2 regions of the Frateuria sp. GZRR33 genome follow, and region 1 is predicted to be linked to the other one. Evidence: predicted binding sites of a transcription regulator. Region 1 holds the regulator's gene; the other holds the start of a gene.
The links. The regulator FliA, encoded in region 1, starts transcription of late flagellar genes. The targets are predictions, from matches to a motif close to TAAAGTTTNNCNNNCNNNGGCCGATAA.
Positions count from the first base shown of each region.

Region 2: the regulator FliA is predicted to act here: its motif matches at 2,057-2,083, upstream of ACFWZU_RS01805 (GGDEF domain-containing protein).

Region 1 covers NZ_JBHZGK010000002.1:378,151-387,256, reverse strand. The annotation lists gene ACFWZU_RS04165 (c-type cytochrome) at 1-828, shown strand, start outside; gene ACFWZU_RS04160 (DsrE family protein) at 967-1,599, shown strand; gene ACFWZU_RS04155 (chemotaxis protein CheW) at 1,869-2,336, opposite strand; gene motD (flagellar motor protein MotD) at 2,365-3,375, opposite strand; gene ACFWZU_RS04145 (flagellar motor protein) at 3,503-4,243, opposite strand; gene ACFWZU_RS04140 (chemotaxis protein CheA) at 4,245-6,203, opposite strand; gene ACFWZU_RS04135 (protein phosphatase CheZ) at 6,206-6,847, opposite strand; gene ACFWZU_RS04130 (chemotaxis response regulator CheY) at 6,844-7,251, opposite strand; gene ACFWZU_RS04125 (RNA polymerase sigma factor FliA) at 7,299-8,102, opposite strand; gene ACFWZU_RS04120 (MinD/ParA family protein) at 8,104-9,048, opposite strand; gene flhF (flagellar biosynthesis protein FlhF) at 9,045-9,106, opposite strand, start outside.
Region 2 covers NZ_JBHZGK010000001.1:391,470-400,575, reverse strand. The annotation lists gene ACFWZU_RS01815 (GNAT family N-acetyltransferase) at 1-131, opposite strand, end outside; gene ACFWZU_RS01810 (OsmC family protein) at 274-699, shown strand; gene ACFWZU_RS01805 (GGDEF domain-containing protein) at 772-1,965, opposite strand; gene ACFWZU_RS01800 (3'-5' exonuclease) at 2,143-4,017, shown strand; gene ACFWZU_RS01795 (S10 family peptidase) at 4,260-5,750, shown strand; gene ACFWZU_RS01790 (hypothetical protein) at 5,819-6,016, shown strand; gene ACFWZU_RS01785 (aromatic ring-hydroxylating oxygenase subunit alpha) at 6,069-7,148, shown strand; gene ACFWZU_RS01780 (amino acid permease) at 7,296-8,582, shown strand; gene ACFWZU_RS01775 (acyltransferase family protein) at 8,754-9,106, shown strand, end outside.

The DNA.
Region 1 (9,106 bases):
GCCGAAGCCATTGCACCCACGGCGAAGGCGCCCGCCTTCGCCCCGCCGTCCGAGTCGGCCATTCCGGACGGGCCCTACGGCGACATGGTGCGCCTGGGGCGCGAGATCTTCCTGCACACGCGCAAGGCGGCGCCGGCCTACGTCGGCAATGGACTGGCCTGCGTCAACTGCCATCTCGACGCGGGAAGGCTCGCCAATTCGGCGCCGCTGTGGGGTGCTTATGGCATGTACCCGCAGTACCGCAAGAAGAACCACCACGTGAACAGCTACGGCGAGCGCCTGCAGGGCTGCTTCATGTACAGCATGAACGGCAAGGCCCCGCCGCTGGACGACAAGGTCATCCTCGCGCTGGAAACCTATTCGTCGTGGATGGCCCAAGGCGCGCCGCATGGGGTAAAGCTCGCGGGCGCCGGCTATCCGAAGGTGCCGGCGCCGGCGAAGGCGCCGGACTACGCGCGCGGCCAGGCGGTGTTCGGGCGCGATTGCGCGCTTTGCCACGGCGCGGACGGCCGCGGCCAGAAGGTCGCCGGCGACTACGTGTTCCCGCCGCTGTGGGGGCCTGACTCGTTCAACTGGGGCGCCGGCATGCACGAGCTGGACAAGGCGGCGGCCTTCATCAAGGCGAACATGCCGCTCAGCCGCGGCGGCCTGCTGAGCGACCAGGAAGCCTGGGACGTGGCGATGTTCATGGATGCGCACGAGCGCCCGCAGGACCCGCGCTACAAGGGCGACCTGGCCGCCACTCGCAAGGCCTTCCACGACACGCCGATGTCGCTGTACGGCCAGCGCGTCAACGGGCACCTGCTCGGCTCGGAGCCGGCGGAGTGAGCCCCTTCGCCGCGCGCAGGTGTGCGCGGCGTCACAACCACGGCAGCGGGCCCTGCCCTTTGCCCGTCAGTTCACGCGCCCTTTCTACACTGGCGCACTGCGCCCCGGGGCAACCCGGCCGAAGGAGACAGCCCAGGGATGTCCTACAGCAAAGCGACCACCATGTCCGACGATGACCTTGCCCCTTCGCCGATCCGCCGCGCGCTGGCGTGGAGCGGCATTGCGCTGCTGCTGATCGCCTGCGCCGCCGCCCTGGCCTTCACCGCCTCGCGCCCGCAGCCCGACCCGCGCCTGACCTACCCGCGCATCCATGGCGCCGGTGGCGTGCTGCCGGTCGGGCCGGATGCCCTGATGCCCTCGACCACGGCGGACCACCGCCTGTACATCGACGTCGACAGCGACGAGGCCACCCATGGCGAGATCAACCGACGACTGCACACCGCGGCCAAGCTGCTCAACCTGTATGCGCTGGCGGGCGTGCCCAACGAGAAGGTGCACCTGGTCGTGCTGTTCTACGGAAGGGGCGTCGACCTGGCGCTGTCGGATGCCGCCTACCAGAAGAAATTTGGCCATCCCAACCCGAACGCCGGATTGATCCGCCAGTTGCACCAGGCCCACGTCGACATGGTGGTGTGCGGGCAGGCGCTGGGCCACCAGAACTTCGTCGCCGCCAATATCCGTCCGGGCATGTCGCTGGCGCTCTCCGCGCTGACCACGCGCGAGGAACTGCAGGCGGCCGGTTATGGCGAGGTGCCGAAAGAGCCGGATTGATCCCGCAGCGCGGCGGCCTCCCGACGCGGCGGCCTTTCCAGCCTCCGGACGAGCGGTTCAGTCAATGGCCGCGGCAAGATCCACCCCATCCGCCTGTCGGCACTTTCCCCGTAAACGGGGGAAGGCTCACCTGGGAGTTGTCGTGCGGAGGCGCTTTCCCGCGCTTGCGGGAAATTCGCCAGGGAGCGCAGCGCCAGTGCTTTCCTCCCCCGTTTACGGGGGAAGGCGCCCGCAGGGCGGATAGGGAAAGCCTTGCGGCAAGACCCCGCTCACGCCGCATCCGACTCCGGCAGCCGGCACAGCCGGCGCACATCCAGCAGCGCGACGAAGCCGCCCTTCCACGGCAGCACGCCGACGACCGGATCGTCCACGCGCACGGCACGCCCGGGCGGCGGTGGCGCGATCGCGTCGGCGCCCGGCAGCAGCAGCTCGCCGACCGCATCCACGCGCAGGCCGACGGCATGGCTGGCGTGGCTGAGCATCACCACACGCGCGCTGTCCGTGTCGCCATCGCGCGGCGGCAGGCCCAGCCGGCGGCGCCCGTCGAGCACCGGCAGCACGCGTCCGCGCAGGTGGCGGACGCCGAGCAGGTCAGGCGCGGCGCCGGGCACCGGCGTCACCTCGCCGACCCGGATCACTTCGCTCACCTGTGCCAGCGGCGCGGCATAGGCCTGCCCGTCGAGCTGGAAGGTGAGCCAGTGCCGGGTGTTGCCGGAAGGGGTGGCCGGGGAATTCATGGCCTTCGCTCCATGGTGGGGGCGCGGCTCATTTGCCGTGCCCGGGCGTGACGATCAGGGGTGGCTCGACCAGGTGCACCGCCGGTTTGGCCAGGTGCTCCTGCGCGCCCGCTTTGGCAAGGCCATCGGGCGGCGCGTCGGTGGGGGACGCGGCATCGGCGAGCTGGCCCGCCTGGTCGGCGTCGCCCGAATAGCGGGTCGGCATGGCATGGTCACTCAGCACGACCACCAGCACGCGGCGGTTGCGGTTGCGGCCTTCCAGGGTCGCATTGTCGGCTGCCGGGCGGAACTGGCCCCAGCCGATGATGCCCAGCCGCGCGGGGCTCACGCCGTGTTCGGTGAACAGCCGCGCCACGCTGGCGGCGCGTGCGGCGGAGAGTTCCCAGTTGGACGGAAAGACGGCCGTGTTGATCGGCTTGTCGTCCGTGTATCCCTCGATACGCAGCGGGTTGCCGAACGGCGCGAGGATACCGCCCAGGTTGCTGAGCACGGCGTCGGCCTGGTGCGAGAGCTGCGCCACACCGCTGGGAAACAGGATGTCGGTGCGGATCTCGATTTCCAGCCAGTTCGGCGTGCGCCGCACGACGACCTGCTGTTTGTCGATCAGCGGCTGCAGCGCCTTTTCCACTTCGTGCTGGATGCGCGTGAGGTTGGCCTGGCGCTGTGCCTCCTGCGCAGCCTGCACGTCGCGCATGGTCTCGTGCGGGGCGCGTTCGGCGACCATCCGCCGCGGCGCCGGGCGCAGCGGGATCGGCACCGCGACCGGCGCCACGGCGGCGCCGGGCTGGCTCTGCGGCGCGGCGATGGCCGGGTCGACGTTGTGCGGCTTGGCGCTCTGCGGCGGCATCGGCGCGATCACATGGCTGGAGCCGTTGAACGCCTCGATGATCGACTCGGACATCACGCGGTACTTGCCCTCGTTGACGACCGAGACGGCGTACATCACCACGAAGAAGGCGAGCAGCAGCGTCATCAGGTCGGCATACGGGATCGCCCATGCCTCGTGGTTGACGTGGTCTTCGTGGTGCTTGCGTTTCATGGCCACAACTCCTCCCCCTGCTGGCAGGGGAAGGTTGGGAGGGGGTAGGTGGCACGGGCCGAAGAGCACCCTTCCCCAACCCTCCCCTGCACGCAGGGGAGGGAGACAAGGCGGCGCGGCGCCCGGCTCACGACAGATACCCCTGCAGCTTGGCCTCGATCTGCCGCGGGTTGTCCCCCTCGGCGATCGACACCAGCCCCTCGACCAGGATCTCGCGCATCTGCGTCTGCTTGCGCACCAGGCCCTTGAGCCGTGAGGACATCGGCAGCATCAGCAGGTTGGCCAGCGCCACGCCGTAGATCGTGGCGACAAACGCGGCGGCGATGCCGTGGCCGAGCTTGCTGGGGTCGGCAAGGTTCTGCATCACCGCCATCAGGCCCATGACGGCACCGATGATGCCCATGGTGGGCGAGTAGATGCCGGCGTTCTCGAACACCTTGGCGGCGACCAGTTCGTTGTGTTCGCGCGCCTCCATCTCGACCTCGAGCACGCCGCGGATCGCGTCAGGCTCGCCGCCGTCGACCAGCATCTGCAGGCCCTTGCGGACGAAGCCGTCGTGCTCCTCCTCGATCTGCGGTTCCAGGCCGAGCAGGCCCTGGCGGCGTGAAATCTCGCTCCAGCCGATGATCCGCGTGATGAGGTCGGACGGCTGGAATACCGGCGGCCGGTAGACCATCGGCAGCATGCCCAGCGCACGGCGCAGCACGCTGCCCGGCGTCTGCACCATCAGTGCGGCGATGGTGCCGGCGAAGACGATCACGAACGCTGCCGGGTTCACCAGGGCGCCGACTGTCGAGCCCTTCAGAATGGTGCCCACGATGATGACCAGGAAGGCCAGGATCGTGCCGACGAGGCTCACCAGGTCCATGTCAGCCCGCCGCCCTCAGTGACGGCAGCAGTTGCCCGCCGTCGTCGGCCAGGCCGGCCAGGTCGAGCACCAGCGCCAGCCGCCCATCGCCGGTGACGGTCGCGCCGGCGATGCCGGGCACGCCTTCGAACAGCGGCCCGAGCGGCTTGGCCATGACGTCCTCGCGGCCGAGCACTTCGTGCACCAGGCAGCCCATGCGCTGGTGGCCGATGTGCAGCACCACGACGTGGCGCGGCGCGGCACCCAGTACGCCGGCCCAGCCGGCCAGGTCGCCCAGCGGCAGTGCGCGGCCGCGGTGGTTGGCGACCAGGCGGCCGTCGAGCATGCGGTCCTGACCGGCGGTCAGCTCGAACACTTCCTCCACGTTGGAGAGCGGCAGCGCGAACAGGCGCGGGCCCACGCGCACCATCAGCACGCGCAGGATCGCGAGCGTCAGCGGCACGGTCAGTTCCAGTTCGCTGCCGTGGCCCAGCTTAGAGCGCACCTGCAGCGTGCCGCCCAGCTCCGCCACGCGGGTCTTGACCACATCCATGCCCACGCCGCGGCCGGAGATGTCGGAGATCTGCGCGGCGGTGGAAAAGCCGGGGCGGAAGATCAGCTCGTAGCACTCGTTCTCGGTCAGGCGCGCGGCCTGGGCCTCGTCGATGACGCCCTTCTCGACCGCCTTGCGCTTGAGCACCTCGGGATTCATGCCGCGGCCGTCGTCGCTCACCGCGATGACGATGCGCTCGCCGCGCTGGCTGGCGGACAGCCGCACGATGCCGCGGCGGGACTTGCCCACCCTGGTCCGCTCCTCGGGCATTTCCAGGCCGTGGTCGAGCGCGTTGCGCAGCAGGTGGATCAGCGGATCGGCGAGCGCCTCGACCAGGCTGCGGTCCAGGTCCGTGCCTTCGCCTTCGGTGACGAGGTCCACTTCCTTGCCCAGCTGGCGGGCGAGGTCGCGCACGATGCGCGGGAAGCGCTGGAACAGGCGGCCGACCGGCTGCATGCGCATCGCCAGCACGGCGCCCTGCATCTCGTCGGCGACACGATCGAGCTCGGCCGCGGCCTGCGCCAGCGTTTCGTCGCCGCTTTTCTGGGCCAGGCTCTGCAGGCGGTTGCGCACCAGCACCAGTTCGCCCGCGCGGTTGACCAGCGCGTCGAGCCGGCCGGTGTCCACGCGAACGCTGGTTTCGGCCGCCGCGGCGGCGCGGGCCGGGGCCGGGGCCGGGGCCGGCGCAGGCGCAGGCGCAGGCGCAGGGGCAGCAGGCACCGGCGCCGGCACGGCGCCAGGCGCACCGCCCTTGCCGTGCAGGTTGTCGAGCAAGGCCTCGAATTCGTCGTCGGCGATGCTGGTGCCGGGCGTCGGCGCGGCGCTGGCACCCGGCGCGGCAGTGCCGTGCAGGTTGTCCAGCAGCGCTTCGAACTCGTCATCATTGATGGTCGCGGGCGCAGGCGCGGCCGGCGGCACGGTGCCTGGCGCGGCGGTGCCATACAGGCTGTCGAGCAGGGCTTCGAATTCGCTGTCGTCGATGCTGCCGTCGGCCGGCGGCGCGGCGACCGGCGCGGCCACCGGCGGCGGAGCCGGTGCGGGCACCGCGGCGCCGGGCATCAACCGCTTGAGCAGCGCCGGCGGCGGCATCGCCATGGAGGCGCCGCTGCGCAACGCATCCATCATCGCGTTGAGCAGGTCGAGTGCTTCGAGCAGCGCATCCATCCGCGCCGAGTCCAGCACCAGCGCGCCGTTGCGGGCGACGTTGAGCAGGTCCTCGGCGTGGTGGCACAGCTGCACCATCGGATCGATGGCGAGGAAGCCCGCGCCACCCTTGACCGTGTGGAACGCGCGGAACACCGCGTTGAGCAACTCGGCGTCGCGGGGGTTGGCCTCCAGCTCGACCAGTTCTTCCGACAGGCGCTCGACCAGCTCCCCGGCCTCGACCAGGAAATCGTCGCGCAGTTCGGCGTCGAGCGAGGGGTCCATGCTCAGAACCCGAATTCGCTGAGCAGGCGGTCCGCCTCGTCCTGTCCGGAGATCTTCTCCACCACCGGCGGCGGTTCGCGACCGGAGAGCGCGCCGGTCAGGCGAACCAGTTCCAGCAGCGACGCCTCGACCGACTCGATGAAGTTGACCACCTTCTTGATGCGCTGGCCGGACAGGTCCTGCCAGGACTGCGCCATGACCATGTCGTTGAGGCCGTCGCGGCAGTTGCCGGCGAACGCGTTGGCCTGGCGGGCCAGGTCGGCGACCGGGTCGCACGGCGCGGCCGAAGCGAGCACCTGTTCGGCGCTCTGCGCCAGCGCGTCCGCTTCGGGGCTCATGCGCTCGGCGAAGTCGATGCTGCGATGGGCCGCCTGCGCGCTCATCTCCAGCACGTCGTTCAGGTGCTTGCGCACGTCGGCGACCTTGCCCGGCACGCCTTCCTGCGCCAGGTCGTTGCCGAGCCGGCTGACCGCGCCATGCAGGTCGCGCGCGAGCAGGCCCAGCGCACGGAACAGGTGCTGCTCGCGCTGGCGCACCAGCGCGTCGAGCGCCTGCTCGAAGGCGGCGCCGTCCTGGCTGTTGAGCAGGTCCTGCAGCTCGACCGGCAGCGCGCTCTCGTCGAAGGTGGAGAGGACGGCGCTCATGCGCTGGCCCCCGCGGCGGCGAGGCGCTCGAAGATCTTGGTGAGCTTCTCCTTGAGCGTGACCGCGTTGAACGGCTTGACGATGTAGCCGTTCACGCCCGCCTGGGCGGCGGCGATGATCTGGTCGCGGTTGTTCTCCGCGGTGACCATCAGCACCGGCAGGCCCTTGAGCGAGGGCTCGGCGCGGATCGCGCGCAGCAGGTCGATGCCGGTCATGTTGGGCATGTTCCAGTCGGTCACGACCATGTCGAACGGCTGGCTTTTCAGCATGGTCATCGCATTGTTGCCGTCGTCGGCTTCCTGGATCAGCGTGTTGGTGAAGCCCAGCTCCACCAGCAGGTTCCTGACGATGCGCCGCATGGTGGAGAAGTCGTCCACCACGAGGATTTTCATGTTCTTGTCCATTTTTTCCTCTGGAAAAAGGGGAATGGGGAATCGTTAATGGTCAATCGTCAGCGGGGCGAGGAGCGATCGGGTTGGGCACGGCGGCTTTTGCCTTTGCGATTGCCCATTTCCGATTCCCCATTCCCATCCCGCCAATCGCCCAGGCGCGCGCGCAACCGCACGATCGCCTGGCCATGGATCTGGCACACGCGCGACTCGGTCACGCCCAGCACGGCGCCGATTTCCTTCAGGTTCAATTCCTGCTCGTAGTACAGCGACATGACCAGTTGCTCGCGCTCGGGCAGGCCGGAGATGCCGTCGATCAGCGCCTGGCGCAGGCCTTCCTGTTCGATGCTCTCGGCCGGACCCAGGTTGCCCTGGTCGACCACGTCGAAGGCCGGCGCACCGTCGCCGTCGTCGGGCGCGGTCAGGCTGAGCAGGCGCGCGCTGGCGGCATCGGCGAGGATCTGGTGGTACTCCTCCGCGCTCACGCCCAGCCGCTTGATCACCTCGGCGTCCTCGGCGTCGGCGCCGGTCTCGATCTCGATCTGGCGCACCACCTCGGCCACTTCGCGCACCTTGCGATGCACCGAGCGCGGGGTCCAGTCGGTCTTGCGCAGCTCGTCCAGCATGGCGCCGCGGATGCGGATGCCGGCGTAGGTCTCGAAGCTCGCCGAGCGATCGGTCGCGTAGTGCCGCGCGGCCTCGAGCAGGCCGATCATGCCCGACTGGATCAGGTCGCCCACGTCCACGCTCGGCGGCAGGCGGCCCATCAGGTGATAGGCAATACGCCGCACCAGTGGCGCGTGCTGGCGCACCAACTCGTCTGCACTCTGTTTTTGCAGCTGGAGATATTCCGATGCCACGCTCATGTCACCACCCCGACGCCGTCACGGCCTGGCCACCGAAAAACGCGATGCGGTCCAGGCCCGCGCGCGCGGGTTCCTCCCAGTTATCGACCGCACCCGCCAATTGCTTGAATGCCTGCGACGAACGCGCCGCCGGCCACAGGTCCACCACCGCGCTCTGCCGGCGGATGGCCTGCTTGAGCCGCTCGTCCTGCGGCACGAAGCCGAAGAAATCCAGCACCACGTCCAGGAAGCGGTCGCTGACCTTGGCCAGCTTCTGGTGCAGCGCCCGGGCCTCGCCCAGGTTGCGCACCAGGTTGGCGACGAAGCGGAAGCGACGCACCCCGAAGTCGCGCGAAAGCACCTTGATCAGCGCGTAGGCGTCGGTGAGCGAAGCCGGTTCGTCGCAGACCACCAGCACCACGTCGTCGGTCGCGGCGGCGAACATCGCCACGTTGTCGGACAGGCCCGCGGCGGTGTCGACCAGCAGGTAGTCCGGCGGCCTGGGCAGCTCGTCGAACGCGCGGATCACCGCGGCATGCTCGCCGTTGCCCAGTTGCGCCAGGCGCCGCGCGCCGGATCCGCCGGGAATGACCTTCAGCCCGTGCGGCCCCTCCAGCACCAGCTCCTCGAGCGTGGCGGTACCGTCGAGCAGGTGGCCCAGGTGGCGCGAGGGCGCCAGGCCGAGCAGCACGTCGACGTTGGCCAGGCCCATGTCGGCGTCGAGCAACATCACGTCACGGCCGGCCATCGCCAGGCTCATGCCGAGGTTGACCGCCACGGTGGTCTTGCCGACGCCACCCTTGCCGCCGGCCACCGCGATCGCGCGGCAGCGGCGGCGCGGTGCGCCGGCGTTGGCCGCCTGGTGCGGCCGGTGCGGTGCGGGCGGCGCGCTGTCGCGCTCGCCCGTGATCGCGTTGAACATGTCTTTCAAGCCCCACGCCTGGTTCATTGCAAGGATTCCGCTCATGCCTGGGCCACCATCGTCCCGAAGCGCTCGGCCAGCACCGCCTCGTCGGCGGCCGGCG
Region 2 (9,106 bases), on a different contig from region 1:
GCGACCGGCACGCCCGTGTGGGTGATCGTCATCACCTTGCCGGACAGGCGGTAATCCAGTTCGCAATGCTGGCCGTCCACCACGGTTTCGAAGCGCTGGGCCGAGGGATCGTGCCGGATGTCGAAGCTCATGCCGATGCTCGCCGATGGAAAGCCGGAAGCTTACGGCTGGCGCTGGCAAAACGCGCGTGAAGCGGTCGCCGGCGTGCGTTCGCGTGGCCTGCATGGCGCGGCGCCCACACTGCCCCGTCCATCCGAGCCCGAGGGAAACGCCATGAAGAAATCCGCTTCCGCCACCTGGACCGGCGGCCTGAAGGACGGCCAGGGCACCATCTCCACGCAGACCGGCGTGTTGCGCGAGGCACCGTTCGGCTTCGCGTCGCGCTTCGAGGACGGTCCCGGCACCAACCCGGAGGAACTGATCGGCGCCGCGCTGGCCGGCTGTTTCTCGATGGCGCTCTCGCTGGGCCTGGGCAACGCCGGGCTGACGCCGGAGCGGATCGAGACGAGGGCGCAGGTGACGCTGGACAAGCAGGGCGACGGCTTCGCCATCACCACCATCGCGCTGAACTGCCGTGCCCGCGTGCCGGGCAGCGATGCCGACACGTTCCAGCGCATCGCGCAGGAGACCAAGCAGGGTTGCCCGGTGTCCAAGGTGCTGCGCGCCGACATCGCGCTCGACGCCGCGCTGGAAGGCTGACGGCAGAGAAGGCGCAAGTGGCTTGAGCCACCGCGGTCGCACGGGAAGATGGGCCGAGAGCCCGCCGGCGGATCAGGCCAGCAGGCGCCGCCCGACCAGCGCCGGATCGGATGCCATCACCCGGTTGCGGCCAGCGTGCTTGGCCGCGTACAGCGCCGCGTCGGCGCGCTGCAGCAGGGCCCCCACGTCGCTCTCGCCGGGCTCGGTCGCCGCGGCGCCGATCGATACCGTCAGCTGCAGCAGGTGCCCGTCCACCAGCAGTGGCGTGGACTCGACCGTGCCGCGGATGCGCTCGGCCAGCACCAGTGCCTGCTCCAGGCTGGTGTCGGGCGCCAGCACCACGAATTCCTCCCCGCCGATGCGCCCGATCACGTTGCCGGCGCGCAGCGTCGCCCGGATGCTGCGCACCAGCGCCAGCAGCACCTTGTCGCCACCGCCATGGCCGAAGCGGTCGTTGACGCTCTTGAAGTGGTCCGCATCGATCATCAGCACGCCCATCGAGCGCCCCCCGCGATTGGCCTGGGACAGCATCTGGGTCGCGTTCTCGGTCAGCGCCAGGCGGTTCTTCACGCCGGTGAGCGGATCGACCCGCGCCAGCTGGTGCAGCTCGCGCTGCAGCGTCTCGTTGTAGAGCAGCAGGAAGCCGATGCTGAGGAACAACGGCTGCATGCCCGACAGCAACACGTAGATGTAGTTGACGGTGCTGGGCTGGATGATGTCCCCCGGCGGGTTCAGGTCGAACCACAACTGGCCGTTGCGCCAGACCAGCAGCAGCGCCGCGGCGGCGTTCATGACCACCAGCGCCACCCGCGCCCGGGAACTGTGCCGCGGCCCGCCGCGCAGCAGTGCCTGCATGCGTAGCGCGATGTCGGCCAGGATCGCGGCCGAACCCCACAGCACGCGCATGCGGTAGTCCGCCTCGACCACCCCGAACCAGGCCACCCCCAGCCAGCCCACCACGCCGATCGCCAGCGCAGTGCGCCAGCGCAACGATTCACCCAGCAGCATGCGCAGCGCGACCACCGACATGCCCTGCGCCATCAGGTTGAGCGCGTTGCCGCCCAGCACCAGCTGCGCCGGGTGCACCCAGGCTTGCGCCGCCAGCATGCCCCAGGCAGCCGATTCGACCGCCAGTGCCCCGGCGCGCATCTTCAGGCTGGTGCGTGCGGCGCCGGGGCCGCCGTGCGTGCCGGCCCACAGCAGGATGGCCAGCACCAGCGACTGGACGGCACTGATCAGCGACAGCGTTTCGATATGCATGGGCATGCTGGGCTCTCCCCGCGCCCGAACGTGACGATGGCTCCCGCCCTGATATCGCGTGTCCGCGATGGCGCTCCTTGCCCGGTCGTCGCCCGTCGTATCGGCGCTGGCTGGCGCGACTTTAGCGTTGACAGCGCCCCCAGGTCCGCTACTTTCCACGCAAAAAGCCCAAACGGACGCGGAATGGCCACCCTGATCCCGACCCTCAACAGCTGCCTGCCCCGCATGACCGCGGGCGAGAAGCGCTTCGCCCAGCGGCTGGAACAGAAGCTGGAGGACGACTACCTGCTCTGGTACGACGTGCCGGTCGGCCTGAAGCAGCGGCGCCCGGACTTCGTGGTGTTCCACCCGCGCCGCGGGCTGCTGGTGCTGGAGGTGAAGGACTGGAAGGCCGAGACCATCCAGCACGCCGACAGTACGCAGTTCACGCTGGTCACCGAGCGTGGCCTGGTGAAGGAGAACCACCCACTGCTGCAGGCGCGCGCCTATGCACTGGAGATCGGCGTGGTGCTCGAGCGCGACCCGGCGCTGCGCTTCCCGCCGGGGCACCGCCATGCCGGCAAGATCATCATGCCGTGGGCGTGGGGCGTGGTGCTGTCCAACATCAGCCGCAAGCAGTTCGAGGACGGCGGGCTGGAGGCGGTGATCCCGGCGCACCTGGCGATCTGCCGCGACGAGTTCTACGAATCGGTCGAGTCGGAGGATTTCCAGGAGCGGCTGTGGGCGATGTTCCCCTACGCCTTCCCGGTTGCGATGACGCTGCCGCAGATCGATCGCGTGCGCTGGCACCTGTTCCCCGAGCTGCGGGTGGAGGCCGGCAGCGGCCAGTTCGGCCTGTTCGGCCCGACCGACGCGGCGGTGCGGCCGCTGCAGATCCCCGAACTGGTCAAGGTGATGGACGCACAGCAGGAGCAGCTGGCGCGCTCGCTGGGCGACGAGCACCGGATCATTCACGGCGTCGCGGGCTCGGGAAAAACCATGATCCTGGGTTTCCGCGCCATGCAATTGGCGCGGGCGATGAACCGGCCGATCCTCGTGCTCTGCTACAACAAGACGCTCGCCGCGCGGCTGGAACAACTGATCGGCGAGCGCGGGCTGGCCGAGAAAGTGCAGGTCTACAACTTCCACAAGTGGTGCCACAAGATGCTCACGGCCTACCACGTGGAATTGCCGCCGAAGGGCGCGGACGGGTTCTTCGCGCAGATGGTCGAGCGGGTGATCGCCGGCGTCGACAAGGGCCAGATCCCGCGCTTCCAGTACGGCGCGGTGCTGGTCGACGAAGGCCACGACTTCGAGCCGGACTGGTACAAGCTGATCGTGCAGATGATCGACCCGGCGACCAATTCGCTGCTGGTGCTCTATGACGACGCGCAGAACATCTACGGCAAGGCCGACCGGCGCAAGGTGAGCTGGAAGAGCCTGGGCATCCAGGCGCAGGGCCGCACCACCATCCTCAAGCTCAACTACCGCAACACGCTGGAGATCCTGGCGGTGGCGCGTGGCTTTGCCAACGAACTGCTCATCGAGCGTGACGACGACGGCGACGGCGTGCCGCTGGTGGCCCCGGAGAGCGCCGGCCGCCGCGGCCCGGTGCCGGAGCTGATCCGCGTGGAGACCGCGCCGGCCCAGCTCACGGTGCTGATCGCGCAGTTGCGTGACGAACAGGCGCACGGCCGGCCGTGGTCGGAGATGGCGGTGATCTTCCGCAACCAGTGGGAGGGCGAGAAGCTTGCCGAGGCGCTGGAACGCGAGGGGATTCCCGCGCGGCTGGCCGAGGGCCGCGGCAAGGGCGCGCTGTTCGCCGTCGGTGACACGGTGAAGCTGGTCACGATGCATTCGAGCAAGGGGCTGGAGTTCCCGTTCGTGATCATCCCGGGCCTGGGGTCGTTGCCCAAGGAAGGCAAGGACGAGGCCGAGGAGGCGCGCCTGCTCTACGTGGCGATGACGCGCGCCACCGAGCGGCTGGTGCTGATCCACCACGACGACTCGGTGTTCAGCAAGCGCATCCGCGACGCGATCAACCAGGTGCAGGACCAGTTGGTCGCCCTGCCGGCCTGAGGATCGCGCTCCGGTCGCCCCCATCCGCCCTTCGGGCACCTTCCCCCGTGAACGGGGGAAGGATCGAACATGCGACCAACGTCGCACGCGGAGCCACCTGAGTAAGCCTTCCCCCGTTGAACGGGGGAAGGTGCCGACAGGCGGATGGGGGAAGCCTTGCCCCGGCCCCCCATGCCTTTGGGCACACCCCTCAAGCCCCACCACCCGCTAGGCTGGCCGTTTCCGCAACAAGGGGAATCACCGTGCGCAAGACTCTCCAGGCCACCCTGCTGGCCGCCTCGCTGCTGGCCGGCCTCGCCGCCCCCGCCGTCGCCGCCGACAAGCCCGCCGCCGAGGCCAGCCAAGGCGACTTCCACCTGCCGCCCTTCCCCGCCGACGCGCACACCCGGCAGACCGCGCAGATCGACGGCCGCACGCTCAAGTACACCGTCACCGTCGGCTCGCTGCCGGTACGCGACGAAAAGGGCAATACGGTCGCCGAGGTGGTCTACACCGCCTATACCATGGGTGGCGGCGATCGCCCGGTGACCTTCGCGCTCAACGGCGGGCCCGGTGCCTCCTCGGTCTACCTCAACCTGGGCGCGATCGGGCCCAAGCGCGTGGACTTCGGCGTCGAGGGCGACAACCCGTCCGATCCGGCGACCCTGCACGACAACCCCGGCAGCTGGCTGCCCTTCACCGATCTGGTGTTCATCGACCCGGTCGGCACCGGCTTCAGCCGCGCGCTGGTGGACGACAAGAAGGCCACCGAGCTGTTCTACAGCACCGACAACGACATCAAGTACCTCTCGCGCATCGTCTACGACTGGCTGGTCAGGAACGGCCGCCTGCAGTCGCCCAAGTACCTGGTCGGCGAGAGCTACGGCGGCTTCCGTGGCCCGCGCATCACCGACTACCTGCAGACCCAGCTGGGCGTGGCGATGAAGGGCGTGGTGCTGGTCTCGCCCTACCTGGACCCGGCCGCCTCCAACGACGAGAACGTCTCGCCGCTGCCGTGGATGCTGACCCTGCCCTCGATCGCCGCGGCGCACCTGGAGCGCGAGCACAAGTTCACCCCCGAAGCGATGGCGCAGGTCGTCGAGTACACCCGTGGCGAATACGCCACCGACCTGATGCGCGGCCGCTCCGACCCGCAGGCAACCGAGCGGGTGATCAGGAAGGTCACCGAGCTGACCGGCCTGGACCCGCTGTTCGTGCGCCGCTCCGGCGGACGCATCGAGACGCAGGCCTACCTGCGCGAGGTGTACCGCGCCGAAGGCAAGCTGGGCAGCCGCTACGACTCCAACGTCACCGCCTGGGACCCGTTCCCGTACGCGCCGCGCCAGCGCACCGGCGACCCGATCCTCAACGGCATCATCGCGCCAACCACCACCGCGATGGTCGACTTCGTCACCCGGACCGTGGGCTGGAAATATTCGGGGCGCTACAACGCGCTGAGCTACGACGTGAACCGCCTCTGGCACGAGGACGACGACGCGATCGATGGCTCGGTTTCCCAGTTGCGCGAGTCGGTCGCCAACGACCCGGGCCTGCGCGTACTGATCGCGCACGGCTGGGACGATCTGTCCTGCCCGTTCATGGCCTCGGTGCTGATCGTCGACCAGATGCCCGCCATGGGCGATGCGACCCGCGTGCAGGTGAAGAGCTACCCCGGCGGCCACATGTTCTACGCCCGCCCGGACAGCCAGGCGGCGCTGTTGAAGGACGTCAAGGCGCTCTACGGCGCGCCCTGAGTGCGAAGGTGCCGGCTTCCTCGGGAGCCGCACCCGTACACTGTCGCCTGGCCATCAGGGATGATCCCATGCGATGCAAGCTGTTCTGCCGCAAATCCGGCTATTTCACCCGTCCGGAAGCCTTTGCCGACGTCCTGCAGCGGGAGGTCAACGACTGGCTGGCGGCGAACCCGTCCATCCGCGTGGTCCACGTTCTGCAATCGTCCAGCGGCGGTAGTCTTGAGCCCACCTCGGTCAACGTTTCGGTCTGGTACGAGGGCCAGTAACGCAGGCGACGCCCGCAGGACGCGATTCCCCAACCCAACCGCCGGTGCCGCCATGACCGAGCTGCTCACGCCCGATATCCTTGCCGCCCAGCCACTCGATCATGCGCACGCGCTTTCGGCGCGCTGCTACACCGATCCGCGCATGCCGGCACTCGACGCCAGGGCCGTGTTCGCGAAGAGCTGGCAACTGGTCTGCCACCAGTCGCAACTGGCCGGCGTGGGCGACCACCTGGTCACCGCCATCGCCGGCCTGCCGATCGTCGTGGTGCGCAGCGACGCCGCCACCATCCGCGCTTTCCACAACGTCTGCCGCCATCGTGCCGGCCCGGTCGCCAGCTGCGACGGCAAGGGCGCGACCGCCTTGCGCTGCCGCTACCACGGCTGGACCTACGGCCTGGACGGCGTGCTGCGCGGCGCGCCGGAGATGGGCCGCACGCCGGACTTCGACCCCGCCACGATCCGCCTGCCCGAGGCGCGCGTGCAGGTGTGGCAGGGCCTGGTCTTCGTCGCCACCGGCGACGCGCCACCGTTCGACGATGTCGTCCAGGGCATCGACGCCCGCCTGGGCGAAGGCCGCTCGCTGGCCGGCTTCGAGTTCCACCACCGCGCGAGCTGGGAGGTGGCCTGCAACTGGAAGGTGTACGTGGACAACTACCTGGAGGGCTACCACGTGCCACACATCCACCCGGGCCTCAACAGCGTGCTGGACTACCGCAGCTACGTCACCGAGACGGCGCAGTGGTACTCCTGCCAGTACAGCCCGCTGGAGAGCGCGGACGAGCTCTATGGCAGCGGCGAGGCGCTTTACTACTTCCTCTACCCCAACACGATGCTCAACATCCTGCCCGGGCGGCTGCAGACCAACCGCGTGCTGCCGTTGGGTGGGGACCGCTGCCGCGTGGAGTTCGACTTCTATTACGCGCCCGACCCGAGCGAACAAGCGCGCGTCAGGCGTGACCGCGACGTCGCCTTCAGCGACGAAGTGCAGGACGAGGACGTGACGATCTGCGAGGACGTGCAGCGCGGGCTGGCGTCCGGCTCCTACGAGAGCGGACGGTTGAATCCGCTGCGCGAGAACGCGGTCCACCACTTCCACGAACTGCTGCGCCGCGCCTACCGCGAGCACGCATGAACACCTCGCCAGCGGCTCCCTCCCCTGCTGGCAGGGGAGGGTTGGGGAGGGGTAGCCCGGGGCTCGCCGCAAGCTCACGCAACCCCCTCCCGGCCTCCCCCTGCAAGCAGGGGGAGGAGCAGGTCCGCTCAGCGCGGAGGAACTTGCATGCGCAGTAACACCAAACCGCTCGGCCAGCTGGCCCTGATTGCCCTGGTCGTCGGCAACATGATCGGCTCCGGCGTGTTCCTGCTGCCCGCGGCGCTGGCGCCGTACGGCGCGGCGAGCCTGCTCGGCTGGGCGCTGACCCTGGCCGGCGCACTGTTGCTGGCGCTGGTCTACGCCTGGCTGGCGCGCGCGATACGCAACCACGGCGGCGCCTACGGCTACGCGCGGCGTGCGTTCGGCGACCGCACCGGTTTCGTGGTGGCGTGGAGCTACTGGGTGTGCACCTGGAGCGCCAACGCGGCGATCGCGGTGGCCTTCGCCGGAAGCCTCGGCGCGCTGTGGCCCGCTGCCACCGCCACGCCGTTGCGCTCGGCCGCCTGCGCGCTGGGCGCGTTGTGGCTGTGCACCGCGGTGAACCTGGCCGGCGTGCGCGAAGCGGCGCGTGTGCAGATGCTGACCACGTTGCTGAAGCTGGTGCCGCTGGTGCTGTTCGGCCTGCTCGGGCTGGTCTGGGCGCACGCCGGCGCGTACCGCCCGTTCAATCCCAGCGGCCTGCCGTTGCTGGGCGTCGCCACGTCGGTCGCCGCGTTGACGCTGTGGGCCATGCTCGGCTTCGAGGCGGCCACCGTGCCGACCGGCGTAGTCCGCGACCCGGAACACACGGTGCCGCGCGCCACCGTGATCGGCATGCTGGTCGCGGGGCTGGCCACGATGCTCGCCTGCACCGTCGTCATCGGGTTGCTGCCGCTGGATGAACTGCGCCGCTCCGCCGCCCCCATGGTGGCTGCCGCGGCACGCGTGTGGGGCCCGGCGGCGGGCACCGCGCTGGCTGCCGTGGCGACGATCTCCTGCTTCGGCGCGCTCAACGGCTGGGTGCTGCTGCAGGCGCAGACGCCGTTGGCCGCGGCGCAGGACGGTCTGTTCCCGGCACGCTTCGCGCGGCTCGACGCGCGCGGCACACCGGCCTTCGGGCTGGTGCTGGGCAGCGGCCTGGCCAGTGCGCTGATCGTGGCCAACTACAGCCGCACGCTGGTGGCGCTGTTCACCTTCTCGATCCTGCTCTCCACCGCCACCACGCTGCTGCCCTACGTGGTGAGCGTGCTCGCCTGGTGGCGGATCGAGCCCACCGCGCGATGGTGGCGGCGGCTGATCGCCGGCGGCGCGCTGGCCTACGCGTTGTGGGCACTGGTCGGCACCGGCGTCGAATCGCTGCTGTGGGCCGGCGCGCTGGTGGCGATGGGCCTGCCGGTGCTGCTGTGCCAGCGCCGGCGCTCGGGCGTTCCGTAGACCCCGCCACGAATCGGCCACCTTCCTGAATGGACGGCCCCATGGCGGGTCTTCCGCGGACGTCCCGTGCACCCGGCCGTCGCTAGCCTGTGGCGGATGTATGGATTTTCCCGCACCGCCGACATGCTTCCCGTCCGCGAGTCGCCCGTCCGGCCGGCACGCGATGCGTGGATGGACAACGCCCGCCTGGCCCTGATCACGCTGGTGGTGTTCGGCCACAGCCTCGAGCCGCTGCGGGGGATCGCCGCGATCGACGCGCTGTACCGCTTCCTCTACCTGTTCCACATGCCGGCCTTCGCCTTCCTTTCCGGTGCGGTGGCGCGGACCGAGGTGGACGTGAAACTGCTCAAGCGGATCACCTTCCGCCTGCTGCTGCCTTACCTGCTGTTCCAGGCGCTGTATGCGCTGGCGGCGCAGACGCCGGGCTGGCCCGATGCCGGACCCAGGGGCGTCACCACGCCGTACTGGCTGCTCTGGTACCTGCCGAGCCTGGCGGCCTGGCGCCTGTTGCTGCCGCTGTTCAT